DNA from 2 places in the Pandoraea sp. genome. Region 1 is predicted to be linked to the other one. Evidence: predicted binding sites of a transcription regulator. Region 1 holds the regulator's gene; the other holds the start of a gene.
What was found. Region 1 encodes sigma-54, which starts transcription at its own class of promoters, with help from an activator protein. Its sites were predicted from a motif close to TGGCANGNAANCTGCTTT; they were not measured.

Region 1 (14,858 bases):
GCATCTGGCTCTCCGAGATCATGTTGCAGCAGACGCAGGTCGCGACGGTGATTCCGTATTACAAGCGGTTTCTCGAGCGCTTCCCCGACGTTGCCGCGCTGGCGAGCGCCCCGCAGGACGATGTCATGGCTCTCTGGAGCGGCCTTGGCTACTACTCTCGGGCGCGGAACCTGCATCGTTGCGCGCAGGTGGTGGTCGCTGAACACGGCGGACAGTTTCCGTGCGACCCCGACATACTCGCCACGCTGCCGGGCATTGGCCGCTCGACGGCGGCGGCGATTGCCGCCTTCGCCTACGATGCGCACGCTGCGATTCTCGACGGCAATGTCAAACGGGTGCTCGCGCGTGTGTTCGGCATTGAAGGATTTCCGGGCACGCCGAAGATCGAGCGGGACATGTGGGCGCTGGCCGAGTCGTTGCTGCCACGAAGCGGGCTGCCGGCCTATACACAGGGAATGATGGACCTGGGCGCCACGCTCTGTGCACGCGGCAAGCCACGTTGCGGCGAGTGTCCGTTCGATAGCGATTGCGTCGCCCATGCCACGGGGCGCGAGCGGACATTGCCGACGTCCAAGCCCAAGAAGGTGCAGCCGGAGCGTTATGTCGATGTGCTGGCGATTTGCTCAGGGGCGCACGTGTTGTTCGAGCGGCGTCCGGACAGCGGCATCTGGGGCGGTCTGTGGAGCCTGCCGGAGCTCACGCCGCCGACGTCCGCGTGCGAGGCGGACGATGCGTCGCTGCGCGCGCGGTTGACGGCACATGCCGCCGCGCTCGTGGCGGGTCAGGGGACGGTGGACTCACTCGCGCCGCTGCGTGGCTTCACGCACGTCTTTACGCATTTCCGGCTGCACTTGCGGCCGTGGCAGGTGACGGTGTCCGCGCCCATGGCGAAGCGCACCGCCGAGGCGCGAGCGACGGACTCGCGCCATGCCTGGTTGGACGCGGCTGGGGTTGCGGGCGCTGGCTTGCCGTCGCCGATCCGCAAGATTGCCGACGCCCTGTCTCCGATTTCTGCGGACGATGGCCAGCTTTGCCTGCCGACCTGACTCAGTTGGTCGCGTCAGCTTGTCGCGTCGACGGGAGCGAGTTCGCGATGGCGCACGAGCACACCGGCTTCGGCGCGAAAGCGCCTGCCGAGCGTTTCGGCAATGAACACAGAGCGGTGCTGGCCGCCCGTGCAGCCGATCGCCACCGTGAGGTAGCTGCGGTTATCGCGCATGTAGCTTGGCAGCCACTTCTGCAGATAGGCGCCGATATCGTGGATCATCTCGTCGACTTCGGGGACGGCCGAAAGAAAGTCGATCACCGGTTGATCGCGACCGGTCAGCGGGCGTAGTTGTACGTCGTAGTAGGGGTTGGGCAGTGAGCGGACATCGAATACGAGATCTGCGTCGAGCGGTACGCCGTGCTTGAACCCGAACGATTCGAACATCAGGGTGAGCCCCGTGTGATCGTGCTGGACGAACTCGCGTATCCAGCGGCGCAGCGCACTCGCGCGCAAATTGCTGGTGTCGATCTGGTGACCGAGTTCGGCCACGCTGTTAAGCATTTCGCGTTCTTTCTCGATGGCCTCGACAAGCGAGCCATTGGCCGAGACGGTGCCGTCGTCCATGACGGAGAGCGGGTGGCGGCGGCGCGTCTCCGAGAAGCGCTGCACGAGCGTTTGGGTGGTGGCGTTGAGGAACAGCACACGCACGTCGTGGCCGAAGCGGCGCAGGCCGCCGATGATCGGTGGCAGATCGGCGAGCGAGCCGCCACTGCGCGCGTCGATGGCGACCGCGAGACGTGTGTAGTTCTGGGTTTCGAGATATTCGGCGAGTTCAGGCAAAAAGCGCGACGGTAGATTGTCGACGCAGTAGTAGCCCGCATCTTCGAGGACGTTCAGGGCGAGCGACTTGCCAGAGCCCGAAACGCCGGTAATCAGTACGATCTTCATGACATTTCCCCGAGGCAACCCTCATGGTAAGCGATTGTGTCGTCGGGGTGTCGAGCGGCTGCGCGCCAGAATGCTCCGTGCGTTCTCTCACGGATCGAGAGAAATGACGTTGTACAGACGACAACGGCGCCCGCAAGGGGCGCCGTTGAATCGGCGTTGGCGTGGGAAAAGCCTCAGGGCGCCGGCTTATTCGACAGGCACGACTTCATAAAGGCCTTGCGGTCGTCGCCCTTCTTGCCGGCGGCCTGCGCATTGCAGGTCTTCATCTTTTCCTGCTGAGTCTGCTTGGCAGCGGGCTTGTTCGAAAGGCATTCCTTCATGAAGGCCTTGCGATCGTCGCCTTTCTTGCTGCCGGCTTGGGTGTTGCAGACACCCATTTTGCTCTGCTGAGCGTTGGCGGCCTTGGGCGCGGGCGCGGGAGCGGCTGTCTGGGCAAACACGGGCGATGCGAGCAGCGGGGATACCAGAAGCAATGCAGCGAATGCTTTTTTCATGTTCGTCTCTCCATAAGGTCGACACGCACGGGAATGGACCGCGTGGCGATTACAACATGAAAGAAAACGCACGGCAATCGCGTAGCGTTGACAGAAAGACGCAGAAATGGCGGTAAACCCGGGTCATTCGAGCGTTGGGTCGACCTGTCGCGTGCTCAGAGCAGCTTGCTCTGCATGCCGTCCGGGTCCTGCATGGCCTGGCGCTGGCGCTCCATGAAGTCCTTGAGGGTGTCGATGCCGCGCAGTTGCAGGATCGTGTTGCGCACGGCGGCTTCGACCAGCACAGCGAGGTTTCGTCCGGCCGCGACCTGCAGAATCACCTTGTTGATCGGCAGTCCGAGCACATCCACCGTTTGCGCTTCGAGCGGCAGTCGCTGGAATTCGCCGTCGGGGCGACGCACCAACTGAACGATCAGCTTGAGCTTCATCTTACGGCGTACTGCGGTTTCGCCAAAGATGGTCTTGATGTCGAGCAGGCCGAGACCACGGACTTCCAACAGGTTTTGCAACAGCGGTGGGCAACGGCCCTCGACGAAATCCGGTCCGAGGCGAACGAAATCGACGGCATCGTCCGCGACCAGCCCATGACCACGGCTGATGAGTTCCAGGCCGAGTTCGCTTTTGCCGAGGCCGGAATCGCCCGTGAGCAGCACTCCCATGCCCAAAATGTCGAGAAATACGCCGTGCATCGTGCATCGCGGGGCGAACACACGCGAGATGTACAGACGCAGACTGTCGATGACCGCCGCCGTCGACATCGGGGTGGTAAACAGGGGCGTGGAGGAACGGGTACAGCGCAGCACCAGGTCGGGCGGGGCTTCCAGGCCGTCGGCGACCACCAGGAACGGCGGCTCGAGGGCGATGACTTCGCCCATGTGGCGCTTGCGGTTTTCGTCGGTCAGGCGCTGGTAGTAGCGCAGCTCGGCCTCACCGAGAACCTGGATCCGGTTCGGATGGATGAGGTTCAAGTGACCCACGAGGTCGGCGCTGGACGTGGCGTTGGCGACGCTCTCGGGCGTGAAGCCGCGCTCCCACCCCTCGTGGCCGGTCAGCCACGACAAACGCAGCGTCGCGGCGTTGTCGTCGAAAATGCTTTGCGCGTTGATGCCGGTCAGTTCCACCGCGTCGCCTCGTTCGGTTGGGTGTGGGAGCTACGGAATTCGTCTATTCTCGCGGCCGATACCCGCGCACACGCGGACTCAGGGCTGCCAGTTCGCGAGCGCCGCGTGAATGGCTTCGGCGCTCGGTGCCTGGCTCAATGTCTCGCGCATCGAGCGATCGGAGAGCAACTGTGCAATTTCGGACAAAATCTCGAGATGCTGCTGCGTGGCCTGCTCCGGGACCAGGAGAAAGAACAGCAAGGAAACGGGCTGTGCGTCGGGGGCTTCGAAGGGAATCGGATCGTCGAGGCGCACGAATGCGGCCATGGGATGCTTGAGGCCCTTGATGCGGCCGTGCGGAATGGCCACGCCTTCACCGAGTCCGGTCGAGCCGAGACGCTCGCGCGCGAACAGATTGTCGGTGACGAGGGCGCGCGACAGGCCGGCATTATTCTCGAAGAGCAGCCCGGCTTGCTCGAAGACGCGCTTCTTGCTGGTGACGGACAGTCCAAGCAGGATGTTGGACGCAGGTAAGAGTTTGACTAAACGGTTCATCTTGTAATGCGGGCGAACGCTTAGTCGCCCTCCAACCCCCGATTGACCTCGCATTATAGACCACCCTTCGCCGTGGTCGCGGCGACGCGCGGGAGCATACAAAAGGGGCCGTTCAACGGCCCCGCGGTGGGTGATGCCAGACTTGTCACAGACGTCGGTGCGCTCGAGTGGTTCCGCGCGAACTGTCGTCAGCGTCAGTCAATATGGCGACCATGCCCGGACAGACTCATTGCAGGGGTTCTGCCTCGGGAGGTTCCTGGTGCTTAAGGGCCTCACGACCATGATCCTGAACCTTGTCCTTGTACTGCATTACCTTGCGGTCGAGCATGTCGATCAGCTTGTCGATGGCGGCGTACATATTCTCGTCACACTTCTCGACGAAAATTTCCTTGCCCTTGAGATACACGGTGACGCTGGCGATCTGGCGTCCGGTCTTCTCCTTGGTTTTGTCGACAGAGAGGATCACCTCGGCACCGATGAGCTGGTCGAAATGGCGCAACACGCGTTCGAGCTTGTTGACCACGAATTCTCGCAGCGAAGGCGTGAGTTCGAGATGGTGTCCACTGATCTTCAGATTCATAGCTGCTCTCCTTGCTGAAATGCCGAAGTGCAGGCCGCGTCATGAGCGACGCCGGCGAGCGGGAGTGCAAGCCATCGACGTGACGCAATGTCGCACTGCGGCGTAATGCCCCAGCGAGCCAACATGGCGCACCAGGACTGTCCTACAAAGATTTGCGCAAGTTCACTGCGGGAATTCGCATGGCCTCGCGGTATTTCGCGACAGTGCGCCGCGCCACCACGAACCCTTGCTCTGCCAGCAGTTCCGCGATACGGCTGTCGGAAAGGGGGGTCTGCGGGTCTTCTGCTCCTATGAGTTGCTTGATGAGGGCGCGGATGGCGGTCGATGACGCTGCGCCGCCCGCTTCCGTGGCCACATGTGACCCAAAGAAGTACTTCAGCTCAAAGGTTCCGGATGGAGTGAGCATGTACTTACTGGTTGTCACGCGTGAAATCGTGGATTCATGTAAACCCAGCGTATCAGCAATCTCGCGTAAAACCAAGGGCCGCATGCCGATTTCGCCATGCGTGAAAAAGTTCTTCTGGCGCTCGACGATCGCTTGCGACACGCGCAGGATCGTATCGAATCGCTGTTGGATGTTCTTGATGAGCCAGCGCGCTTCCTGGAGCTGCTGCTGAAGATTGCCGGTCCCCGGTGCGTTGCGGTTGTTTCGGAGAATGCGCGCATACATCTCGTTGATGCGCAGACGCGGCATGACCTCGGGATTGAGCTCGGCGGTCCAGCCGCTGCCCTGCTTGCGCACGAGGACATCGGGGATCACGTAATCGGCCTGTGGGGTGCCGTAGGCGGCACCGGGGAACGGGTCGAGGGAGCGAATCAGTTGGTGGGCGGCTCGCAGGCTGTCTTCGCTCACACCCAGCAGGCGGCGCAAGCGCGTGTAATCGCGCGCGGCAAGCAGTTCCAGGTGATCGGAGACGATGCGCAGCGAGAGCGTGCGCACGTTGCTCGCGGGGAGTCGCTGGAGTTGCAGGCGCAGACATTCGGACGGGCTGCGGGCACCCACGCCCGCCGGGTCGAAGCTTTGCAGCAAGGCGAGCGCGGCATTGATCTCTTCGGTCTCGAGCGCCAGTTCCTCGGGTATTTCCGCCTGAATTTCGTCGAGCGTGGTGCCGAGATAGCCGTCTTCGTCGAGCGATTCGATCAGGAATTCCACCAACGCCCGGTCGCGCGGGCTGGCCTGGGTCAGGCGCAACTGGGCCAGCAGGTGTTCGCGAAGATTGGGATGCTCGACGTGGAGTTGCGGTCGCCCATTGTCGTCGTCGTCATCCGAGGAGGCGCTGCCCGAGCGGGCGAAGTCGTTCAGGCTCCAGTCGTTGCCGCTGCCGCTGTCCTGCCCGTTGTCGTCGAAGCGGGTTTCGCCATCGAGTTCGCGCGCTTCGCCATGATCGTTGGCCGACGCCGGGCTGTCGTTCGAGCTACTGGCCGACGTACTCCGCTCGTTGCGCAGCGACCCGTCGGTGCCCACGCGGACCGAACCCGTGAGCCAATCGTCTTCGCGCTCGAGCATCGGGTTCTGGGTCAGGGCGTGCTCGACTTCCTGCTGAAGTTCGAGCGTCGACAGTTGCAGCAACCGGATGGATTGCTGCAACTGCGGCGTGAGGGTCAGGTGCTGGGAGGTGCGGAGTTGAAGAGTCGGTTTCATAGCGTTTCTCGCCTTCATTGTAGAGGCTTTGTCACGCCAACGGAACCAGCCCGACCCCCTATCGGAGGCAGGGTTTACATGCGAAAAATTTGCTTTACATCCGGAAGTTTTCGCCCAGATACACGCGCCGGACGCTTTCGTCGGCCACGATCTGGTCGGGCGTTCCGGACGCGAGCACCGAGCCTTCGCTGATGATGTAGGCGTGGTCGCAGATACCGAGCGTCTCTCGAACGTTGTGGTCGGTAATCAGGACACCGATACCACGGTCCTTGAGAAAGCGCACGATTCGCTGGATTTCCAGCACGGCGATCGGATCGACGCCGGCAAACGGTTCGTCAAGCAAAATGAAGCGCGGTTGCGTGGCCAGCGCGCGGGCGATTTCCACGCGGCGTCGCTCGCCGCCCGAGAGCGACATCGCCGGGTTCTCGCGGAGATGACTCACCTGCAACTCGTCGAGCAGCGCTTCGATGCGGCGCTCGATCTCGTCGCGCTTGAGCGGCTTGCCCTGTGCGTCGAGCTGCAATTCGAGCACGGCGCGGATGTTGTCCTCGACCGAGAGCTTGCGGAATACCGACGCTTCCTGCGGCAGATACGACACGCCCATGCGAGCGCGCTCGTGAATCGGCAACTCGCTGATCACGTTGCCGTCGAGCTGGATCTCGCCGTCGTCGGCGGGCACGAGGCCCACGATCATGTAGAACGATGTCGTCTTGCCCGCGCCGTTCGGGCCGAGCAGACCGACAACCTCGCCGCTCTTCAGGTCCAGCGAAACGTCTTTGACAACGGTGCGCGCACCGTATTGCTTTTTGAGCGAGCGCACGACGAGTGCGCTCGGCTTGCCCGACGGGCCGGCGCCCGGATTGATCGTCGAGGCCTTGCTGTTGGCAGGATTACTCACGCGGATTCCCGATGCTTTTGGAGGGAGACAGCGGCGGCAGGTCGCCCTTGGGCGCTGCCGCCGGCTTGCTCGCGCCGCCGGACGCCGCCTGGTTCGCACCGGTTGCATTGCGCGGGGCGAGCGTGGCGCGCACGCGGCCGTTCGGATTGTTGGCGTTGATCTGATCGGCACCGCTGTTCGCGGTATAGACCTCGTTGTAGGTGTCGTACGTGATCACGCTGCCATGAATTTCGTCGAGCACCTTCGTGCCGCCGGCCAGACGCTTGAGCGTAGCTTGCGTGGTGAGCGTGGCGACTTCGGTCTTGCCGTTGTAGTAGATCGTCTGGCCCCAGCCGTCGATGTATTCGTCCACACCGTCGCGCTTCTGGCGCATGTAGGCGAGCGGGCCGCCCGGCTTGTAGTAGGCGGTGGCGTACTGATAGCCCTCCGGATCCTGAGTCACTTCGACGCGATCGGCCTTCAGGAGAATCGTCCCCTTGGTCATCGTCACGTTGCCGGTGAAGATGTTGACCTGCTTGAGGTCGTCGTAGCTCATGTGATCCGACTCGATGTTGAGCGGCTTGTCGCGGTCGGCACGTTCTGCGTGGGCGAGCGGCGCGAGTGCGCCGAGCACGACGAAGGCGGTGGCCAGTGCGCGCAAGGCGCGCGCAGGCACGGAAGCGGGGCGCGGGTGGCGGCGATCGGTCATGGGGTCTTGGGGCCCGGTTTGGTCTGAGGTGGCGCGCTCGGCGCGGCGGACGGTGCCGGACGATTGCTGCGGAGTTCCGCCGGCTGGATCGTGCCGTGAACATTGCCGAGCAATTGTACGGCGCGCGAGATGTTATTGAAAATCATGCCATCGCCGTACATCACGGACGAACCGCGAAAGAGTTGGACGGGCATTTCCGTGCGCACGATGTCTTCGTTCACGAGCACCTGGAAATGTTCGGACAGCGCGCGCATTTCGGGATCGCGTGGCCCGGCCTGACGTACCACGACCGCATGATCGTACAAATCGACAACGGACATGTCGGCATTGAGCGTGCCGCGCTGGCTGGTCGCGGTCACTTCCGGCTGATCGGGGGTGAACGCGCGCACGGCGGGCAGGGTCATGGCCGTGGTCTGATCGTCCTCGTAGTGCGTCATGTGCACGGCATTGACACGGTATTGCGTGAGGCCGCTCGCCGACAGCATGGAGATCACCATGTCGTCGGCGTAGTAATCGGGAATGTGCTGCTTCACGTACGGCGCGCGATCGGCATCCGACGGCAGCGTACGTTGCACGAGCCAGTACGTGCCGGCGGCCAGGCCTGCCAGCATGGCGATGGCGATCAGGGAAGCGGGCGAGACGCGTTGCGTGGCCATGAATGATCGGCTCCGGGGACGCGTCAGGCGAGCGCTTCGGCGAGCAGGGCGTCGTAACGTCCCTGAGCGCGCAGGATGAAGTCGCACAACTCGCGTACGGCGCCTTCGCCGCCACGCGTGCCGGCAATCCAGTGGCAGCGTGCCTTGACTTCGGCGTGGGCATTGGCCGGGCAGGCCGCGAAGCCGACGCGCATGAGCACGGGCAGATCGGGCCAGTCGTCGCCGATATGTCCGCAGACATCGGCCGTCACCGACACCTTGGCGCACAGGTCTTCGAACGCGGCGCGCTTGTCCTGCACGCCTTGATAGACATGGGCGACGCGAAGATCCGCCGCGCGCTTGGCCACGATATCGGACTGGCGACCCGTGATGATGGCCGTGACGATTCCTGCCTCGGCGAGCAGCTTCAGGCCGTGGCCGTCGAGCGAATCGAAGGTCTTGATGACCTCGCCGGCCGGGCCATAGCGCAGGCCGCCGTCGGTGAGGACGCCGTCGACGTCGAACGCCATGACCCGCAGTCGCGCGGCGCGTGCCGCAGCGGCGGCGGCGTCGAACGAGACGGTCTGGGTGGTTTGTGCGGTCTGGGCGGAACGAGCAGACTGGGCGATGCTGGGTTGACTCATGGGCAGGGAGCTCACACGACCTTGGCCGCGAACAGGTCGTGGACATTGAGCGCCCCGACGAGGCGGTCGTTCTCGGTCACGAGCAATTGCGTGATGCCGAAACGCTCCATCAGTTCGGCGGCTTCGGCCGCCAGGTGATCGGGGCCGATGCTGCGCGGCCCGGCTTTCATGACGTCGGCCAGTGTGAGCGTGCTGAAATCGAGCGTACGCTTGAACAGGCGTCGCAGGTCGCCGTCCGTAAAGATGCCCACGACGCGATCGTCGGCGTCGACAATGGCCGTCATGCCGAGTCCCTTGGCGGTCATCTCGAGCAGGGCTTCGGACAGGCTGGCGTCGGCGCGCACGCGCGGAATGCGATCGCCGGTGCGCATGACATCGCGCACGAACGTGAGCAGGCGCCGGCCGAGCGCGCCGCCGGGATGCGAGCGGGCGAAGTCCTCGGCACCGAAGCCGCGTGCGTCGAGCAAGGCAACCGCAAGGGCATCGCCCAACGCGAGGGCCGCCGTGGTGCTGGCCGTCGGCGCCAGGCCCAGCGGACAGGCTTCCTTGTCGACGTGCGCATCGAGGTGCGCGTCGGACAAGCGGCCCAGGCTCGACTTGGCGTTGCCGGTCATGGCGATGAGCTTCGCGCCGATGCGCTTTATCATCGGCAGAATGCTGACGAGTTCCCCCGTCTCGCCGGAGTTGGACAGGGCGACGACGACGTCATCGGCCGTGATCATGCCCAGGTCGCCATGGCTGGCTTCGGCGGGGTGAACGAAAAATGCGGGGGTGCCGGTGCTGGCGAAGGTGGCGGCCAGTTTGCGGCCGATGTGGCCCGACTTGCCCATTCCGGTGACGACCACGCGGCCGCGGCAGGCGAGCAGCAGCGAGACCGCTTCGAAGAAGCTGTCGTCGAGGTGTTCGCAGACGCGTTCGATGGCGTCGGCTTCCGTGCGCAACACCTCTCGGGCGACCTCAAGTGCCCGTCCTGGATTGATTTTCGCTATCATGCGCGGAGTATATCAAAATGGACGCGGCGCCGAGGATAGCCGCGCCAGGCTTGGCCCTGCGACGTTCCGGACGGCGCTCGAAGCGGCCCGTTTCCTCCTCGGACCCCGCCGCTCGGACGCGATCTGGCACGGCATTTGCGTGACACGCGCTGAACTCATTCGGATTCACTCAGGAAGCCCACCTTAGTCGATGGCATCACCGCTCGAACTCACTCTCGGTCTTCTGTTTGCCGCCTGCGTCGGGGTGGTGCTGTTTCGCATGCTCCATCTGCCGCCGATGCTTGGCTATCTGAGCGTAGGCATCGTGATCGGCCCGCACGCGTTGGGGCTGGCCGCCGACACGCAGCGCGTGCAGTACCTCGCCGAGTTCGGCGTTGTCTTCCTGATGTTCTCCATCGGCATCGAATTTTCTCTGCCGAAGCTCAAGAGCATGCGCCGCGTGGTGTTGGGGCTGGGCGTCTCCCAGGTAGTGGGGACGTTGCTCGTGGCGGTGGGACTGGGGGCGCTCGTCAACCTTTTCTGGTCGTTCTCGTGGCAGGCGTCGGTGGCCCTGGGCGGTGCGCTCGCCATGTCCTCGACCGCCATTGTCACCAAGATGCTGGCGGAGCGTCTCGAACTCGAGACGGAGCACGGGCGCAATATCATGGGCGTGCTGCTGTTCCAGGATCTGGCGGTCGTGCCGTTGCTGATCGTGATTTCCGCGCTTGGCGGAAACTCGAAGGCGCTGGTGCTGGCGTTGTCGCTGGCGGCGCTCAAGATTACGGGCGCGCTCGCGCTGTTGCTGTGGATTGGCCAAAAGCTGGTCGGGCGCTGGTTTCACATCGTTGCGGCGCGGCGCTCGCAAGAGCTGTTCATGCTCAACCTGCTGCTGCTCACGCTCGGTCTTGCCTACATCACCGAACACCTTGGCCTGTCGATGGCGCTGGGCGCGTTCATCGCCGGCATGCTGATTGCCGAGACGCCATTCCGCCACCAGGTGGAAGACGACATCAAGCCATTCCGCGACGTGCTGCTGGGCCTGTTCTTCATCACGACCGGGATGTTGCTCGATCCCGCCATCGTGTTGCAGCAGCCGTGGCTCGTGTTGTTGTTCTTCGTGGGTCCGCTCATCGTCAAATTCACGCTCATTGCGGGCTTGGCGCGTGTGTTCGGCAGCCCGCCCGGCACGGCGATTCGCACGGGATTGGGCCTGGCGCAGGCGGGCGAATTCGGCTTCGTGCTGCTCAATCTGGTGATCGACCGGCACCTGCTCGATCCGTCGCTGTCGCAGGCTGTGCTCGCGGGCATGTTGCTCTCGATGCTGTGCGCACCGTTTCTCATCATCAATGCCGACCGTATTGCGCTGCGCTTCGTCGCCAACGAATGGATGATGCAGTCGTTGCAGATGACCAGGATCGCCACGCAGAGCATCAAGACGTCGGGCCACGTCATCATTTGCGGCTACGGCCGGTGTGGCCAGAATCTCGCGCGCATGCTCGAACAGGAAGGCATCGGCTATGTGGCGCTCGATCTCGACCCCGACCGTGTGATGGAAGCGGCCAGTTCCGGTGAGTCGGTGGTGTTCGGCGACGCCGCCCGTCGCGAGGCGCTGGTCGCGGCGGGAATTCACCGTGCTGCGGGCGTCGTGGTGACGTATGACAGCACCCCGGCCGCACTGAAGGTGCTGGCGCAGGTGCAGGCGTTGGAGCCGACGTTGCCGGTGGTCGTGCGTACGTTCGACGAGACGGACATCGACGATCTGCTCGCCGCAGGCGCGACCGAGGTCGTGCCCGAGATCGTGGAGGGCAGTCTGATGCTGGCGTCGCACGCGCTGGTGCTGATGGGCGTGCCGATGCGCCGGGTGCTGCGCCGGGTCGCGCAGGCGCGTAACGAGCGCTACAGCTTGCTGCGCGGGTATTTCCACGGTCTCGACGACGAGGACGAGGGGGGCGAGCGCGAGCAGGTGCGTCTGCAATCGGTTCCGCTGCCCCTCGAGGCAGACGCAGTCGGACGCACGCTCGGCGAGCTGCGGCTCGACAAGCTGGGGGTGACGGTCACGGCCATCCGTCGACACGGCATTCGCGGCGTCGAACCGGTGTCGGAGACGCGTTTGATGGCCGAGGACATCGTGGTGCTGCGCGGCTTGCCCGACAAGCTGGTGGCGGCCCAACGGCGTCTGCTCGGGCACGATTAGACGCCGGCCAGGTCGCGAAAAAGCCACGCACAAGCCACACGCAGGGCACACGGAGGGCACACGCAGGCCGCCAACAAGCCACAAAGCGGTCGTGCGTCCGGGGGCGTCGGGGCTTGCGGCAGTGAGGATTGACGGAGCGTCTGCGGGGCGCCTGGCCATTTTTGGCATAATGTGGCGTGTTTTCCCTCAGTATCCGACGAAGGATCCCCGTGCAGATCGATGAGTCCCCTGCCGCGTATATCAAGAGCCAGATTCGCACCGTTGCGGACTGGCCCGCGCCGGGCGTGCAGTTCCGCGACATTACCCCGTTGCTCAAGAATCCGCGCACCTTGCGGGTGCTCATCGATGTGTTCGTGCACCGTTACATGGCGCAGCGTCCCGACTACATTGCGGGCCTCGACGCGCGTGGTTTCATTCTCGGTTCGATCCTGGCGTACGAGTTGAATATCGGATTCATCCCCATTCGCAAGAAGGGCAAGTTGCCGTATCAGACCGTCGCGGAAGAATACGAACTGGAATACGGCAGTGCGACGGTCGAGATTCATGCCGATGCGTGCGGCCCGGGCGATCGCGTGCTGCTTATCGACGATCTGATCGCCACCGGCGGCACGATGCTTGCCGGCAAGAAGTTGCTGGAGCGTCTGGGCGCGACCGTGATCGAAGGCGCTGCCATTATCGACTTGCCGGAGCTGGGCGGCTCGCGTCTGATTCGCGACGCCGGCCTGCCGTTGTTCCTGCTGTGTTCGTTCGAAGGGCACTGACCCGAATTGCCCCAGGGCTTTCATTCTTTACCCTTTCCCTCCTTCGACCCGGACGCGCCGATGCCCAACCTCTGGCTGTTCCTGCTGACCTCGGTGGCGATCACGCTCGCGCCGGGCCCGGATAACATGCAGGTCATTGCGCGCGGCATTGCGCAGGGCCGTCGCGCGGGGCTGGCCGCTGCTGCCGGTTTCACGTTCGGTTGCCTCTTCCACACGACGGTCGCGGCGGTGGGCCTTGCCGCCGTGTTGCGTTCGTCCGCGTGGGCCTTCGAGGCGATCAAGCTGGCCGGGGCCGCCTATCTCATCTGGATCGGCGTCAAGGCCTTGCGCGCGCGCGGTGCGATGGCGCGGGCCGGCGAGGCGACGCCACAACCGCTCGCTGCGATCTTCCGGCAAAGCGTATTGGCGAACATGCTCAACCCCAAGGTCACCCTGTTCTTCCTCGTATTCCTGCCGCAGTTCGTGAGCGCCGACGCCGGGCATCCGGGCTGGCAGATGCTGCTGCTCGGTCTGGTGTTCATGGGGCAGACGATCGTTGTGTTCAGCGCTTACGGCTGGTTCGCCGGCGTGTTGGGCGCGTGGCTCAAACGCCGGCCGGGGGTGGGGCGCTGGCTCGATCGCGTGGCCGGTGCGATCTTCATCGGCCTGGGGTTGCGTGTCGCGTTGCAGGGCTAGTGCGCACGAGTGCATGTGCATGACCGGCAGCGGATGCTGCCGATGCCGCACAGATTTCGTAGTTCAACCGACATTGCCAGATCATGCTTGCCGAACAACGTCAACAATACGTGCTTGAACAACTCGCCAGAACCGGTGCACTCGCGATCAGCGATCTGGTGCGCGAACTGGGTGTTTCGCGGGAGACCGTACGTCGCGATCTGAATACGCTTGCAGCGCGCGGGCTGCTGCTCATGACGCACGGCGGCGCGCTGGCGGCCGACCGCAGCGAGCCCGACTGGACGCTGCGCGAGAACGTCAACGCCGTGGGCAAGCGCGCCATTGGCGCGCGCGCGGCGGAACTCGTGCCCGATGGCGCGTCGGTGATCATCGACTACGGCACGACCACGCGGGCAGTGGCGCAGGCGCTGCTGTCCAAACACCGCCTGCGCATCTACACGAACGACTGGCAGATCGCGCGTCTGCTCGGGCGTCATCACGACAACCGGGTGACGCTGCTCGGTGGCGAATTGCAGGACAACGAAGACGCCGTGCAGGGCTGGGACGCCATCAACCAGATCTCGCAATACCATGCCGACTTCGCGTTCATCGGCGTGGGGGGCGTGACCGAGGACGGCGGCATTACCGACTTCAACCGCGCAGCGGCCGAGCTTCGTGCGCGCATGCTGCTGTGCGCGAACGTGTCGGCGGTGGTGGCGGACCACACCAAGTTCGGCCGTGTGACGCCTGTACGTATCCGCCATTTCGAGGCCGCGCGTTACCTCATCAGCGACGCCGCGCCGCACAAGAGCATGCTGACGCAGTTGCGCGCTCGCGGCCCGGAACTCCTCATCGCGTGATCGTATCGGCAGGCCGGTGCGCGTCCGCGCCCACACAGCACACCAGAACTTCGGCAGGCGTCTTGCCAGTGCTCAGGTAGACGTGCCCAACGGCGCTGTCGAAGTACAGACTGTCGCCCGGCTTCAATTTGAACGTCGCGCCGGTTTCGAACCGCAGCTCCAGCGAGCCCTTGAGCAAGAACACGAACTCTTCGCCACTGTGGCGAATGTAGTCGGGGAAGTCGGACAGCGCGTGTGCCCGCACCA
Region 2 (14,858 bases), on a different contig from region 1:
GCTGCACGAACGATTGCGCCAGAGTGAGTCCAAGACCACTTCCGCCATCACGCCCGGAAACGAGCGGATAGAAAATGCGATCGCGAATATCGGCGGGAATGCCGGGCCCGTTGTCGATCACATGCAATTCCAATGCCAGCTTGTGCAATCGTTTGGCAATCGTGATCTTTCGCGCGACCCGCGTGCGCAACACGATGCGCGCGTCGCCCCGCGCGATCTGCTCGCGCAGCGCTTCGGCACCGTTGCGCACAATGTTGAGCAGCGCCTGAATGAGTTGCTCCTTGTCGCCGCGAAAATCGGGCAGGCTCACGTCATAGTCGCGCTCGATCGACAGACCCTGCGGGAACTCGGCGAGCACCACCGAGCGCACGCGCTCGCAGACTTCGTGGATATTGACGTCGGTGGCGATGTACGGGTGGCGATGCGGTTCGAGCAGGCGATCGACCAGCGTTTGCAGCCTGTCGGACTCCTTGATGATGACCTGCGTGTACTCGCGCAGCTCACGCTGATCGAGCTCGAACTCCAGCAACTGCGCCGCGCCACGAATCCCGCCCAGCGGATTCTTGATTTCATGCGCCAGATTGCGGATGAGCTGCTTGTTCATCAACGCCTGATCGATGATGCGCTCTTCACGCTCGTTCTTGAGCTTCTGCTCGTTCTCGATCAACTCGACGATCACGAAGTCTGGCGCAGCCTCGGGGGCCGCAACGATCGCGTGCGTGTGCAAAGGCTCCTGCGCGGTGCGCTCAAGCACCAGATCGAGGCGCGTTGTCTGAAAGCGATTGGCGATGAGATCGACCATCGTCGATGCCAGCACGTCGCCGTTCGTGAACACGTCGTTCCACGTCATCTGCGAGAGTGAGCGGCGCGAGAGCGCAAGCAACGCCTCGGCGGCCGGGTTGGCGAACACGATGCGAAGCGTGTGCTTCTCAAGTACCAGCAATACGGTCGGCAGCGCCTCGAGACCAGGCAGGATGCCGGTCGCCGCGAGACTCACCTCCCACGGGTCGACGCTCACCTGCGGCGTGGACGTAGGGCCGGTCGCGTCGGTCATCATATCGGTGGCATGGGTATCGTCAGCGGCAACGGCGTGCGAAGCGCGCGTTGTCTGCCCTTTCGCACCAGCGCGGACACTTTTCATCAAGGATCGAGGCGATAGATTCATGGCTGGCTACGTGGCGAATGCGCGCGGCGGATAAAAAAGGGGGACGGCCGCGGCCATCCCCCTTGCCTGTCGAGCATGACGGTCGGCCGCTGGCGTTCCGTCATGCCGGCGCATTCCCTGCGCAGCGATTCGATTACAGCGAGTAGTACAGTTCGAACTCGAGCGGGTGCGTGGTCATGGCCACACGGCGCGCTTCTTCCGTCTTGAGTGCGATGTACGAATCGAGCATGCCGTCCGTGAACACGCCGCCCCGGGTCAGGAACTCGCGGTCTTCGTTCAGGTACTCCAGCGCCTGTTCGAGGCTCGAGCACACGGTCGGGATCTTTGCATCCTCTTCCGGCGGCAGGTCGTACAGGTTCTTGTCGGCAGCCTCGCCCGGGTGGATCTTGTTCTGCACGCCGTCCAGACCGGCCATCAGCATCGCCGAGAAGGCCAGATACGGGTTGGCCATCGGGTCCGGGAAGCGCGCTTCGATGCGGCGGCCCTTCGGATTGGCAACGTACGGAATGCGGATCGAGGCCGAACGGTTCCGGGCCGAATAGGCCAGTTTCACTGGGGCTTCGAAGTGCGGCACCAGACGCTTGTACGAGTTGGTCGACGGGTTCGTGATCGCGTTCAGCGCGCGTGCATGCTTGATGATGCCGCCGATGTAGTACAACGCGAACTCCGACAGACCGCCGTAGCCATTACCGGCGAACAGGTTCTGACCATCCTTCCAGACCGACTGGTGAATGTGCATGCCCGAGCCGTTGTCGCCGACGATCGGCTTCGGCATGAACGTCGCCGTCTTGCCATAGCTATGTGCAACGTTGTGCACAACGTACTTCAGGATCTGCGTCCAGTCGGCGCGCTCGACCAGCGTCGAGAACTTCGTGCCGATTTCGTTCTGCCCCTGGCCCGCCACTTCGTGGTGGTGCACCTCCACCGGCACGCCGAGTTGCTCGAGCAACAGGCACATTTCCGAGCGCATATCCTGGAACGAGTCGACCGGTGCCACCGGGAAGTAGCCGCCCTTCACGCCCGGACGGTGACCGGTATTGCCGCCTTCGAAGTCCTTCGACGACGACCACGGGGCTTCTTCCGAATTCACGCGCACAAACGTGCCCGACATGTCCGTGCTCCACTGGACCGAGTCGAAGATGAAGAATTCCGGCTCCGGACCGAAGTAGGCCGTATCGCCCAGGCCCGTGCTCTTCAGGTAGGCTTCGGCGCGCTTGGCGATGGAACGCGGATCGCGGTCGTAGCCCTTGCCGTCGGCCGGCTCGATCACGTCGCAGGTCAGCACCAGCGTGTTCTCTTCATAGAACGGATCGATATAGGCAGTGTTCGCGTCCGGCACCAGCAGCATGTCCGAGGCTTCGATGCCCTTCCAGCCGGCAATCGACGAACCGTCGAAAGCATGGCCGCTCTCGAACTTGTCAGCGTCGAAGTGCGACACCGGCACCGAGACGTGTTGCTCCTTGCCGCGCGTATCGGTAAAGCGGAAGTCGACGAACTTGACGTCTTCTTCCTTAACCAGATTCATCACATCTGCCACAGATTTGCTCATGCTATCTCCAGAAAGATTCAATCTGGCGCTGCTGGCGCTTATCGCCCGCGTCGCCGCACCCTCTTAACGAACTCCGTGTTCGGATTCGCCAATGTTAAGCAGGAAGCGTGCCAACGCCCCGCCAATCCATCCAGCCCCACCCCCGCCCTCTGATTTCTAAGGAAATAATCGATTCTGGTGCGTCCAGCATCGAATTCCCGCTCACGGGCTCTATTTCTCCATCATGGTGCAATATCACCCCAAACATCACTTTATTGGTGCATCGGTGGATTATGCACCTTTTGTGTGCTTTCGAGCGACGCCCAGGAGCCGAAGTTGTGCATCGCCATGCACCGCCGTAATGCGCGGCAATGCGCGCCGTGATGCGCCGTCACAGTCTGCAGCCAAACACCGTCACATGCCATGCACGTCGCGCGGCCAAGGGCCGCGACGTCACGTAAAGCGCATCTCGCTCAAAGTGCACGCTAGAATGAGACATCACCTTCGACTCACGAGATCACAGCAATATGACAAGCGCCAAATCCATTCTCGAGCAAGCTGCCCAACGCCGAGCCAGCGCCCAACTTGCCTACTCGGGCGCCGTCACGCCTGAAGAAGCCCTGGCGTTGCTCGACGCCAATGCCAACGTTCGCCTGATCGACGTGCGCACGCGCGCGGAACTCGACTGGGTCGGTCGACCGCAAGTGCCCGATGGCCAGTACGCCAATGTCGAATGGGTACGGTACCCGGGCGGCGTACCGAACGAGCATTTCCTCGAGCAACTCGCCACTCAGACGCCCGACAAGAACGCACCGTTGTTGTTCTTGTGCCGTAGCGCCGCCCGTTCGAAGGCGGCGGCGAAAGTCGCCTTTGAGGCCGGTTACACGCAGTCGTTCGACATTCTGGAAGGTTTCGAAGGCGACAAGGACAGCGAAGGTCACCGCAAGACGGTGAGCGGCTGGTGCTTCCGCGGGCTTCCATGGCTGGGTGCCTGAGCGGCTGCACGTCAGCGGCAGGATCGCACCACTTTTCAGACAAGACGGATCGTCATCAACGCGAGGAGACGCCGAGATGGACTGGACACATTTGCTCACTTTCGCCCTGGCCTTGTTCGTGGGCGCCGGCACGCCGGGGCCGGGCATTGCGGCCATCGTGGCGCGCGTGCTCGGACGCGGCACGCAGGGCGCGATCGCGTTCACAGCGGGCGTTGCCATCGGCGACGTCGTGTGGCTCACGCTCGCCGTGCTGGGCGTCGCCGCGCTTGCCCATACGTTCTCTGGCGTGTTCATGGCGATCAAATACGCCGGTGCGGCCTACCTGCTCTATCTGGCGTGGAAGATGTGGCACGCGCCGGGCATTGCACCCACGCAGCCCATGGCCGCCGTGCCGCGCGAGAAGTCGTGGCGCCTGTTTCTCGGTGGCCTATCGGTCACGATGGGCAACCCGAAAGTCGTCGTGTTCTATTTCGCGCTGCTGCCCAACCTGCTCGACCTGCAACAGGTCACGGCGCTCGGCTATCTGGAAGTCGTGGGTGTGACGCTGGCAGTGCTCACGGTCGTGTTCGGCACTTACATCGCGCTCGCTTCCCGCGCACGCCGACTGCTCAGTTCCGCACGTGCGGTTCGACGCCTGAATCGCGCAACCGGCACCGTCATGGCGGGCGCCGCCATCGCCATCGCGACCCGCTGAACCGGGCGCCGATATCGCTTTCAGCCTCATCGCCAACGCCACCTGCGGGTGGCGTTGCTTCGTCCGCTGCGAGCACCATGGCGACGGTTTCCGGTCGGCAAATCGCCGAGCGCCCAGCGTTTTCGCGCGGCCGCGCAGGCCCTTGGAACCGTCGTGCACCCGGCCTCAAAGCGCCGGCTTTTTCTCGATCCGCACAAGCTGCGTGCTACCATGCAGCCGTTTCAATTTGCATAGACAGGATCATCCGGTGAGTCAGATCGAATTCGATATCGAGTGGACCGAGCGCGCAGCGAAGAAGGCCGAACGGCTCGTCCCCAAGGGCACCCCTCTCGCGCTACCGCCGATCGAATGCATGCCGGCCGAAGGCGACGTACTTTTCCTCGGGCAGGGTGACAAGAAGCAACCGTTTATCGTGGTCGAGCGTCAGTACCATCACGAAGGCGAAGACGCGTGGACCATCGTACTGATTCTCGATCTGCCCGAATGACGTTGATGCCCAATTGCAGCGTCCGCGTCGACTGAATCGGACGGATCGCAAAGTAGCAACGCACGGCGCGGTCACTGGGGAAATCCCGGTGGCCGCGCCTCTTTGCTTCGGCGGGGCCATTTTCTATACTTGAGTCGCGTTCCCAATCGCGTGATATCGGCAGGGAAATCGACCATGATCATGCCCCATCTTTCCAACGCCCAACTTCTGAGCATGTTCGCGATCGCGGCATTCGGTGCGATCGCCGTCGGCGCAATGCCCTGCAAGGGGGCCATCCGAATGTGCTGGCGCTCGCTGCTCATCGTGGTCGGCGCCGTCGTCGCCGTCTTGGCGTTCGAGCTGGTTCCCCTGCTCGCCTGAGCCATTTTTGCGGATTTTCGCCATTTAGGGTTGACCCTCTGCGGAAGAGCCGATATTATCTCGGTCTCGTTGGGGCGTTAGCTCAGTTGGTAGAGCAGCGGACTCTTAATCCGTAGGTCGAGTGTTCGAGTCACTCACGCCCCACCAAACGAATTCTGAAAAGGCTGCGGCGCCGTGCAGCCTTTTTTGTGCCCGGTAGCACCGGGGCGTTAGCTCAGTTGGTAGAGCAGCGGACTCTTAATCCGTAGGTCGAGTGTTCGAGTCACTCACGCCCCACCAGATGCATCGCGAGGTCCGCACAAGGTGCGGCCCTTGCTGTTTCTGCCCCCCACCTCGCCTCTCGCCCGTCTGTCATCCCATTCCTACAGTCGATTCAGCAGCGACCGATAGTGCATGGACCGCCTGCCAACTAAGCTGGACTCATATCGCCGCGCGACAGGCCGCCGGCACTTGCCTCAGCCTCAGGAGACGCATCATGAAAACGACGAAAGCGATTCTCGTTGTCATCACCGCGCTCGCGATGGGCGCGTCCCTCGTCGGGTGCACCCTCGGCGGCGCCGCCGCTGGCGGGGTCATCGGCCATGAAGCCACCGGCGGCAGCACCGCCGGGACCATCGGCGGCGCCGTCGTCGGCGGGGTCATCGGGCACGAACTGGGCAAGTAACGCCAGCCCTCGGACCAGCGCACGCCGTCATCGCCCAACGACGTACAGCGGGGTATTGGCGGCGTAGCCATACAGGATCAGCACGCCCCCGACCAACGCGTCCCCCGCGGCTCTTGCCTGCGCAACGCTTGCGTAGCGCTTCGCCTGCGCCGTACACGTCGCGTAATGGCGCCCGCCTCCGCTCGAAGCACCGTCGTGTCGGCCGACAAACGCCGCCTGACGTACGCTCCAGACGAAGTAACCTTCGCGCTTCGCGATCTCCGGCGGCCGCTTGACCATCGAGTCCTCCGTCTGCGAGGCCTCGCCCGCCTTGTGCAATCGCCACTGACGCTTGATCGCCGCGTCCGACCAACGTCCCATGCCAATGTCTTTCCCTCGGTTTTTTGCCATTGCTCCCTCCTGGAATTTGCCAGCGGCACTGCGCTCGCGGGCACTCCGATAATGGTGAACAATAATGCGGTGAAGTGGATTGGGGAGTGTCCGATATGCGAGGCCATACCCTGCGACGACGCTTCACACGCGTCGATCCTCGAAGCCCGTCATTCAAAGGACGCACAACAGCGCCCCTTGCTCGGCACCAGGCCGTCATATGCGTTGATCGCAGACGTCCATCGCGCGGCAAACCTGCAACAGTGCTGCAATGCACGCTGTGAGAACGATCCTCATTGTCTACACTGGAAACCTCACACTCACGGCGTTGCGGCCCGTTGGCCGCGACGGCCAGCGCACGACAGGGTCATGACAACCGTCACTTTCGCACCCGCCATCCGGCGTCACGTCGATGTGGACGAGCAGACCATCGACGGACTGACCGTCCATGACGTGCTCGCGCAATGCGTCGCACACGCGCCAGCGTTGCGCGGCTACCTGTTCAACGATCAGGGACGCTTGCGTGCGCACGTGGCGGTCTTTGTCGATGGCCGGTTGATCCGCGACCGCCACACGCTAAGCGACACGCTGACCGATGCCAGCCGCGTGTACGTTGCGCAGGCGCTCTCGGGCGGGTAAGGACGATGAAGCCGATGCGACCGACAATGCTGACGGGATGGATGCGGCGGATGCGGTGGATGCGGCGGATGCGGTGGATGCGGTGGATGCGGTGGACAACTCGGGCAAGGCGGACGAAGGCGCTGAACACGCAAGCATTGGACAAGACTCGCGCCAGCCAAGGAGAATGATCGTGGAACATGTCACCGGAGCAACGCTGCTGGTCGCCACCCGCAAGGGATTGTTCACCTGGCGGCGTGAGAGCGCGACTTGGCGCCTGACGTCGAGCACGCCCGATTTCCCTGGCGAGCCGGTCAGCATGGTGTTGCACGACGCGCGCGACGGCACCGATTACGCCGCACTCAATCTGGGCCATTTCGGCGTCAAGCTCTGGCGCCGCGCGCGCGATGCGAGCGCCTGGGTCGAACTCGCCCCACCCGCGTTCGCGCGGCAAACCCAGCAGTCCGACGCACCCGCCACCGACCCTCACGCGCCATCGGTAGAACTTCTCTGGTCGCTCGAAGCAGCGGGTGCCGACGCCCCCGGCGTCCTCTGGGCCGGTACGATTCCCGGCGGCCTGTTCCGCTCCAGCGACCACGGACAGCATTGGGACCTCGTGCAGAGCCTGTGGGAGCGGCCTGAGCGCGCTGAGTGGATGGGCGGTGGCTACGATCACGCGGGCATTCATTCGATCTGCATCGATCCGCACGATAGCCGTCAGGTCACGATCGCGGTATCGACAGGCGGTGTCTGGCGCACGCGCGATGACGGCCGCACCTGGGCGCTCGCGGCTAGCGGCATGGAGGCCGATTACATGCCGCCCGAGCGCAGGTTCGATCCGAATGCGCAGGACGTCCACCGTCTCGTGCAATGCCGCGACGCCCCCAACGCTTTGTGGGCACAGCATCACAATGGCATCTTCCGCACCCTCGATTACGGCGCGTCCTGGCGACGAATTCAGGCGTCACCGTCGAGCTTTGGCTTCGCCGTCGCCGTCGACCCGCACGACCCCGATGTCGCGTGGTTCGTCCCCGCGCAGCGCGACGCGTGTCGCATTCCCGTCGACGCTCGCCTTGTGGTCATACGCACGCGCGACGGCGGCGAGTCGTTCACAACCCTCTCGAACGGGCTGCCGGAGCTGCCGTCCTACGATCTCATCTATCGCCACGGACTGGATATCGACGCCACCGGCCGCACGCTCGCAATGGGCTCGACAACGGGTGCGCTGTGGATCAGCGACAATGCGGGCGATCAGTGGGAATGCCTGTCCGCGCACTTGCCTCCCATCTATGCCGTTCGCCTCGTCTAGCGAACGTCCAGCGAACGGTCCGGCATTCTCGGCACCGCTCGTCTTGCTGCCCTTCCGCCCTTCTGGCCTTCTGCCCTTCTGCCAGGCTCGACGCAGATGCGCGACGGCGATAATCGTACACGACGTGCAGCGCGTGACCGGCATACGGGGGACGTGCGCCGCGTCGCGCAGGGCAACATCTTCGTCACGCCGATGGTGAGCGTGCCTCGGAGAATGCCGCACTCGTCGAGCGGGCGACGGCGGCGCAAATCCCCGTGTCTGCTGGACTTCCGGCCGATGTCACCGCCTGCGCGGCGTTGCGCCGTTGGAGTATGATGGCTGCTGCTATGCTTTCTCCCACCGTCTGGAAAAGAGGTGCACCGTGGCCCGAAAGACCCCCATCGAGCGCTACCGAAACATCGGCATCAGCGCTCACATCGACGCAGGCAAGACAACGACGACCGAGCGCATCCTGTTCTACACAGGCGTCAATCACAAGCTGGGCGAAGTCCATGAAGGCGCCGCCACGATGGACTGGATGGAGCAGGAACAGGAGCGCGGCATCACCATCACGTCAGCGGCGACGACCTGCTTCTGGCGCGGCATGGCCGGCAACTATCCGGAACATCGCATCAACATCATCGACACGCCCGGCCACGTCGACTTCACCATTGAAGTCGAGCGTTCGATGCGCGTGCTCGACGGCGCATGCATGGTCTACGACTCGGTGGGCGGCGTGCAGCCGCAGTCCGAGACGGTCTGGCGGCAAGCCAATAAGTACAAGGTGCCGCGCATTGCGTTCGTCAACAAGATGGACCGCGTGGGCGCCGACTTCTTCCGAGTGCACAAGCAGATTCACGAGCGTCTGCGCGGCAATGCCGTGCCCATTCAGATTCCGATCGGCGCCGAGGACAACTTCCAGGGCGTGGTCGATCTCGTGAAGATGAAAGGCATCGTCTGGGATGAGGAATCGAAGGGCGTGAAGTTCGAGTACGTCGACATTCCCGCCCACCTCGTGGACACCGCCCAGGAATGGCACGAGAAGATGATCGAAGCCGCCGCCGAGGCCGATGAAGCGCTGCTCGAGAAGTATCTCGGCGGCGAAACGCTGAGCGAAGCGGAGATCCGGGCCGGGCTGCGCAAGCGCACCGTCGCGGGCGAGATCGTGCCCATGCTGTGCGGCACCGCCTTTAAGAACAAGGGCGTGCAGGCCATGCTCGACGCCGTGATCGATTACCTGCCTTCGCCCGTCGACGTGCCCGCCATTGCCGGTCACGACGAGGACGACAAGGAAATCGAGCGCCATCCGTCAGACGACGAACCGTTCTCCGCCCTCGCCTTCAAAATCATGACCGACCCGTTCGTCGGCCAACTGATCTTCTTCCGCGTGTATTCGGGCGTGATCGACTCGGGTGGCACCGTCTTCAACCCGACCAAGGGCAAGAAGGAACGCCTGGGGCGCATCTTGCAGATGCACGCCAACCAGCGCATCGAGATCAAGGAAGTTCGTGCCGGCGATATCGCGGCGGCGGTCGGTCTGAAGGAAGCCACGACCGGAGACACGCTGTGCGATCCGAACGCCGTGATCATTCTCGAGAAGATGGAGTTCCCGGAGCCGGTGATCTCGCAGGCCGTCGAGCCCAAGACCAAGGCAGACCAGGAGAAGATGGGGCTCGCCCTCAATCGGCTGGCACAGGAAGACCCGTCGTTCCGCGTGAAGACCGACGAAGAGTCCGGTCAGACGATCATCTCGGGCATGGGCGAGCTGCACCTGGAGATTCTGGTTGACCGCATGCGCCGCGAGTTCGGCGTGGAGGCGACGGTCGGCAAGCCACAGGTCGCGTATCGCGAAACCGTGCGCAGGAAAGTCGAGGACGTTCAGGGCAAGTTCGTCAAGCAGTCGGGCGGGCGCGGCCAGTATGGCGACGTGGTCATCACGCTCGAGCCGGCCAAGGACAAGCCGTACGAATTCGTCGACGCGATCAAGGGCGGCGTGGTGCCGCGCGAGTACATCCCGGCCGTGGACAAGGGCATTCGCGAGACGCTCAACAGCGGCGTGGTGGCCGGCTATCCGGTCGTCAACGTGAAAGTCACGCTCACGTTCGGCTCATACCACGATGTGGACTCGAACGAGAACGCGTTCCGCATGGCCGGTTCGATGGCTTTCAAGGAGGCCATGCGCAAAGCCGAACCGGTACTGCTCGAACCGATGATGGCCGTGGAAGTCGAGACGCCCGAGGAATTCATGGGCAACGTGATGGGCGACCTCTCCGGACGTCGCGGCATCATGCAAGGGATGGACGACATCGTGGGCGGCGGCAAGATCGTGCGCGCTGAAGTGCCCCTGTCCGAAATGTTCGGCTACTCGACATCGTTGCGCTCGCTCACCCAAGGGCGCGCCACTTATACGATGGAGTTCAAGCATTACGCCGAAGCGCCGAAGAACGTGGCCGACGCCATCATTTCGGCCAAAAAGTAACGCGTCGAACCTCGGGGGCGGCGGCCATCGTGCCGCCGAACCCCCGATGCGGGGCACCGGCGCCGGTGCCGGCGTCCACGATCGTCGGAACAACACCGCAGTTCTCATCGCAGCGTCGCGTCGGCACGTTCGGGCCTTTCGGCGACACGCTCGCGTCGTTCGGCCGGGCGGATCAGTACGCGCGCAAATGCTCGGCGTGATGCGACAGATGATCCGCCATGAAGGTCTGAATGAAGTAGTACCCGTGATCGTAGCCTTGATGGCGTCGCAGGTTGAGCGGCTGGCCGGCCTCGCGGCAGGCGCGCTCGAAGATGTCCGGATGCAATTGCGCTTCGAGAAACGCGTCGTTCAAGCCCTGATCGATCAGGATACCCCCCGGGAATACCGCTTCTTCGGCCTTCGCCATGAGTTCGCTCGCGTCATATTGACGCCACGCCTCGCGATCCGGCCCCAGATACCCCGTGAACGCCTTCTCGCCCCAGGGGCAATGCATCGGCGCCGCAATCGGCGCGAATGCCGACACCGAACGGAACTTGTCAGGGTTGCGCAATGCGAGCGTCAACGCGCCGTGCCCGCCCATCGAGTGACCGAAGATGCCAATGCGTCCAGCATCGATCGGCAACGACTGCGTCACGCACCCATAGAGCTCGTCGACGATATAGCTGTACATGCGATAGTGCGCCGACCACGGCGCTTGCGTCGCATCGAGGTAGAAGCCCGCGCCGACGCCGAAATCCCATGCGTCGGTCTCACCCGGCACCCCCGCGCCACGAGGACTGGTGTCGGGCGAAATCAGCGCCACGCCGTGTTCTGCGGCGAGCCACTGCGCCCCGCCCTTGATCATGAACGTCTCTTCCGTGCAGGTGAGCCCCGCGAGATAGAACAGCGCAGGTACCGAACGTCCATCGCGCACCTGCGGCGGCAGGAAGACCGAGAAACGCATCGGCAGACCGATGACGGTGGACGTATGGCGATAGAAGCGCTGCGCACCACCGAAACAGCGGTGTTCGGAAATGAGTTCGAGCATGAAGGAATCCGGGAGAGTTCGGAAAATCGGTCGTGACGCCGTGTCGCCGCAACACCGTGTCGCCGGCGGGCCCGGCCACGGTTGCAAGCGTCGTTGCCACCTATGGCCGCTATGTTACCTCGCGAGACGACGCGTGACATCGCCAAGGCACTCGATGCGCGCAGCCGTCGTCCTGGCGCATCGAATGACGGCATCTGTGTCGCGCTTGTCGCCTTGTGACAGTCGCGCGCGCATCGCTACGGTTGGCGTCCCTGACTCATTACAAGGAACGCCTCATGCCTACGTCACCGTTCGACCTCGACGAGGTCACCAATCTCGTGCAGCACGGCGGCATTTCCGCACGCCTGTCGGAGCAGGAAAAGCGTTTGTTGGTCCTGCTCTCGGCCCGCGCCGGCACGGCCTTCGACAAGCGCGCACTGATGGAAGCGCTGTGGGGGACGCGCGCGCAATGGATGGAAGACGCCGCACTCGTACAGCTTGTCTCGCGACTCCGCCGCTCGCTCGCCCCGCTCGGACTGCAACGGTCCATCGTGACCGTGGCTCGCGTGGGATATCGCTTCGATGCCCCCACCGCCACCGCACACTGCGTCAGCCTGAAGGACGACACCCCGCCGCAGGTGAGCGAACCCTCCGGCACCGTACAACGCGCAGTTCCCGGACCTCGCAATGGGGCGTCAGCCAAGGGCCTGAGCGTCACTGACGCCGTCGACACGTCATGGCACGCCGCCCGGCTTCAGCACGGCGTTGCGCGTGACGGCTACGGCGAGGTGCATCGAAACGGCGTGGTCGTGCGCATTCCGCAGCTCGAATATCGCTTGCTGTGCGCGTTGCGCTGCCCCGCGAACGTCGTTCATGACAAACGTACGTTGATCGCGCTTCTGTGGCCCGCGCGCCCCGATCAGGACGACACGAATCTGATGCAGGTCGTCTCACGCCTTCGCCGCAAGCTCATTCCGCTCGATCTGCATCGCCACATCGTCACCGTGCCCCGGACCGGCTACCGATTCGAGCCGTGCGATGCCCCGGCCCCGAACACGACACCGGCATCGCCCTCCCTCGCGCATCGCACGATCGCGTGGGTCGCGGCCCGGCTGCCGCGCGCCCTCTCCACCCTGACACGTCATTTGCGCTGGCGCGAGCCTTGAGCGGACACGACGCTGGTAACGCCGAAGCCGTGGCGGCAAGCACCGCCCGGCGACGGCATCCGTCCATTCACTCTCAGGAGCCTCATCATGTCCGACACCCCTACGCAGCGCACTCCGATGGCCGCGCCCGCTTCTCTGACGACGCCCCTCTCGACGAACGCAACGCAGTGTGCCGCCCCAGACGCACCAAGCGACCTCGTCTATTCCGGCGACCCGCACGACGGCGCATCGGAGACGACCTACGCACAGAACGGTTTCGATCCGGCGACCAGCACGACGCAACTGTCGTATACGTCGGCACGCGTTGCTCGCCGCGTCTACAACCGTTACGCGAAGAACAGCTTCGAAGTCTCGGGCTATTACACCGACTGGTCGCAGTACGACGGACGGCTCGATGGCGACTTCAGCAACGAGGCGGCGGGGCGCGGCGTCGACCTGATGTTGCTCGATCCCTTTGCTTATGACCGTCTCATCGTCGGCTTCGCGGGCATCGTCGGCGATCAGGGTGAGAAAGCCCAGACGATTGCGCGCGCCGCCACCGACTTCGTGCGCCGTGCCGATCAGGCCACGTTCGTCGACAGTTGGGGGGACGTACTGTCGTATCGCAATTGCGGATTCGACGGCTGGGTCAGCAACGACGTGATGCCGATGTTCCAACAGTCGCGCGCCCAGGGCCTGCTCGGCGGCCTGCGGCAGCTCCACGCAAAGAACCCGGCGTTGAAGTTGGCGCTTGCGATCGGTGGCTGGACAATGAGCCAGGCGTTCCACGGCATGGCCGCAAGCGCCGCGCGTCGCAAGACGTTCTGTGCGAGCGTCGTGGACTTGTTCAAGCGTTTTCCGATGTTCGTCGAGGTCAACATCGACTGGGAATATCCCGGGGCGCCGGGCAACACCGGCAATACCTACGACGATCACGACGGTGCGAACTACGCCGCACTGGTTGGCGATCTGAAGAAGGCGCTCGCGGCCGCCGGGCGCAAGGACGTCGAGATTTCGCTCGCGGCGTCGGCCAACGTCGACGACATGGCGAAGGCCAATCTGCCCGGCCTCATTGCGGCGGGCGTGTCGCGTCTCAATCTGATGACCTACGACTTCTTCGGCACGCCGTGGGCGCCGGCGCTCGCGCACCATACCAACCTGCACGACACGGACCCGACCGCCGCCAGCGGCTTCTCCATCGATCGGGCGGTCAACTGGCTGCGCCAGGCAGGCGTGCCGCTCGCCAAGGTGCATATCGGTTATGCGGCCTATTCCCGTAACGCGCTTCAAGCGGACATCGCGCAGGTGTCGGCGCTCTCGGGCACCTACTCTCCGGGCGATGGCATCACCACCGGCACCTTTGAATCGGGCACTACGGAGTACTACGACGTGCTGTACAACTACCTCGATCTCGAGAACGGTGCGGCGCGCAATGGCTTTGTCCTCTATACCGACCCGGTCGCCGACGCCGACTTCCTGTATCAGCCGTCGAGCGGAATGTTCATGTCGCTCGACACGCCGCGCACGGTGCGCGCCAAGGGCGAGTATGTACGTCGCAACGGGCTGGGCGGACTCTTCACCTGGACCATCGATCAGGACAACGGCGTGCTCGCCAACGCGGCGCATGAGGGCCTCGGGCAGACGGCGACCGTGTCGAATATCGACATGACACCGTTCTACTTCGGCGGCAAGACCACACGCGACGACACGACGCCAGGAGGTTGATCATGCGATTTCTTCTCTCCCGTCTGCTCGAACCGTCGACCTGGGCCGGCCTGACCGGTCTCGCCGTCGCGCTCGGGACGTCGCCGGACGTGATGCATGAGGTCGCGCAGGCGGGCGCCGCACTGGCGTCGCTCGCGGCCATGGCCTTGCCCGAGAGCGGCGCACGCCGCACCGGTCAAGCCAGCGCATCACACAACGACACCTCCTGTCAGCCGTAAGCCGACGGCCACCACGGTACGGGCCGAGACGCCGCATGAAAGCGTCTTCGGCCCGTGTCGAAATAAGCGTCAGGACCACTCAACTTTTCGCCGCACGCGTCGCTATACGTTACAAGA

Region 2: glnA (type I glutamate--ammonia ligase) is a predicted target of sigma-54. The motif match lies at 2,810-2,827, and genes of this name have one in related genera.

The regions. Positions count from the first base shown of each region.
Region 1 covers NZ_JAYRUC010000002.1:23,148-38,005, reverse strand. Annotated here, with positions in the region: gene mutY (A/G-specific adenine glycosylase) at 1-1,046, shown strand, start outside; gene rapZ (RNase adapter RapZ) at 1,061-1,936, opposite strand; gene ACE3UG_RS01680 (PsiF family protein) at 2,110-2,430, opposite strand; gene hprK (HPr(Ser) kinase/phosphatase) at 2,586-3,551, opposite strand; gene ptsN (PTS IIA-like nitrogen regulatory protein PtsN) at 3,630-4,085, opposite strand; gene hpf (ribosome hibernation-promoting factor, HPF/YfiA family) at 4,312-4,665, opposite strand; gene ACE3UG_RS01660 (RNA polymerase factor sigma-54) at 4,808-6,307, opposite strand; gene lptB (LPS export ABC transporter ATP-binding protein) at 6,402-7,172, opposite strand; gene lptA (lipopolysaccharide transport periplasmic protein LptA) at 7,198-7,893, opposite strand; gene lptC (LPS export ABC transporter periplasmic protein LptC) at 7,890-8,549, opposite strand; gene ACE3UG_RS01640 (KdsC family phosphatase) at 8,573-9,058, opposite strand; gene ACE3UG_RS01635 (KpsF/GutQ family sugar-phosphate isomerase) at 9,184-10,164, opposite strand; gene ACE3UG_RS01630 (cation:proton antiporter) at 10,355-12,337, shown strand; gene ACE3UG_RS01625 (adenine phosphoribosyltransferase) at 12,547-13,098, shown strand; gene ACE3UG_RS01620 (LysE family translocator) at 13,159-13,773, shown strand; gene ACE3UG_RS01615 (DeoR/GlpR family DNA-binding transcription regulator) at 13,857-14,612, shown strand; gene ACE3UG_RS01610 (helix-turn-helix domain-containing protein) at 14,602-14,858, opposite strand, start outside.
Region 2 covers NZ_JAYRUC010000015.1:17,698-32,555, reverse strand. Annotated here, with positions in the region: partial or broken gene glnL (nitrogen regulation protein NR(II)) at 1-991, opposite strand, end outside; gene glnA (type I glutamate--ammonia ligase) at 1,299-2,714, opposite strand; gene ACE3UG_RS13505 (rhodanese-like domain-containing protein) at 3,221-3,688, shown strand; gene ACE3UG_RS13500 (LysE family translocator) at 3,765-4,382, shown strand; gene ACE3UG_RS13495 (DNA-binding protein) at 4,630-4,869, shown strand; gene ACE3UG_RS13490 (hypothetical protein) at 5,044-5,229, shown strand; tRNA gene ACE3UG_RS13485 (tRNA-Lys) at 5,301-5,376, shown strand; tRNA gene ACE3UG_RS13480 (tRNA-Lys) at 5,433-5,508, shown strand; gene ACE3UG_RS13475 (glycine zipper 2TM domain-containing protein) at 5,705-5,893, shown strand; gene ACE3UG_RS13470 (hypothetical protein) at 5,921-6,283, opposite strand; gene ACE3UG_RS13465 (MoaD/ThiS family protein) at 6,632-6,901, shown strand; gene ACE3UG_RS13460 (exo-alpha-sialidase) at 7,068-8,189, shown strand; gene fusA (elongation factor G) at 8,551-10,647, shown strand; gene fghA (S-formylglutathione hydrolase) at 10,820-11,674, opposite strand; gene ACE3UG_RS13445 (winged helix-turn-helix domain-containing protein) at 11,950-12,819, shown strand; gene ACE3UG_RS13440 (glycoside hydrolase family 18 protein) at 12,907-14,523, shown strand; gene ACE3UG_RS13435 (hypothetical protein) at 14,526-14,741, shown strand.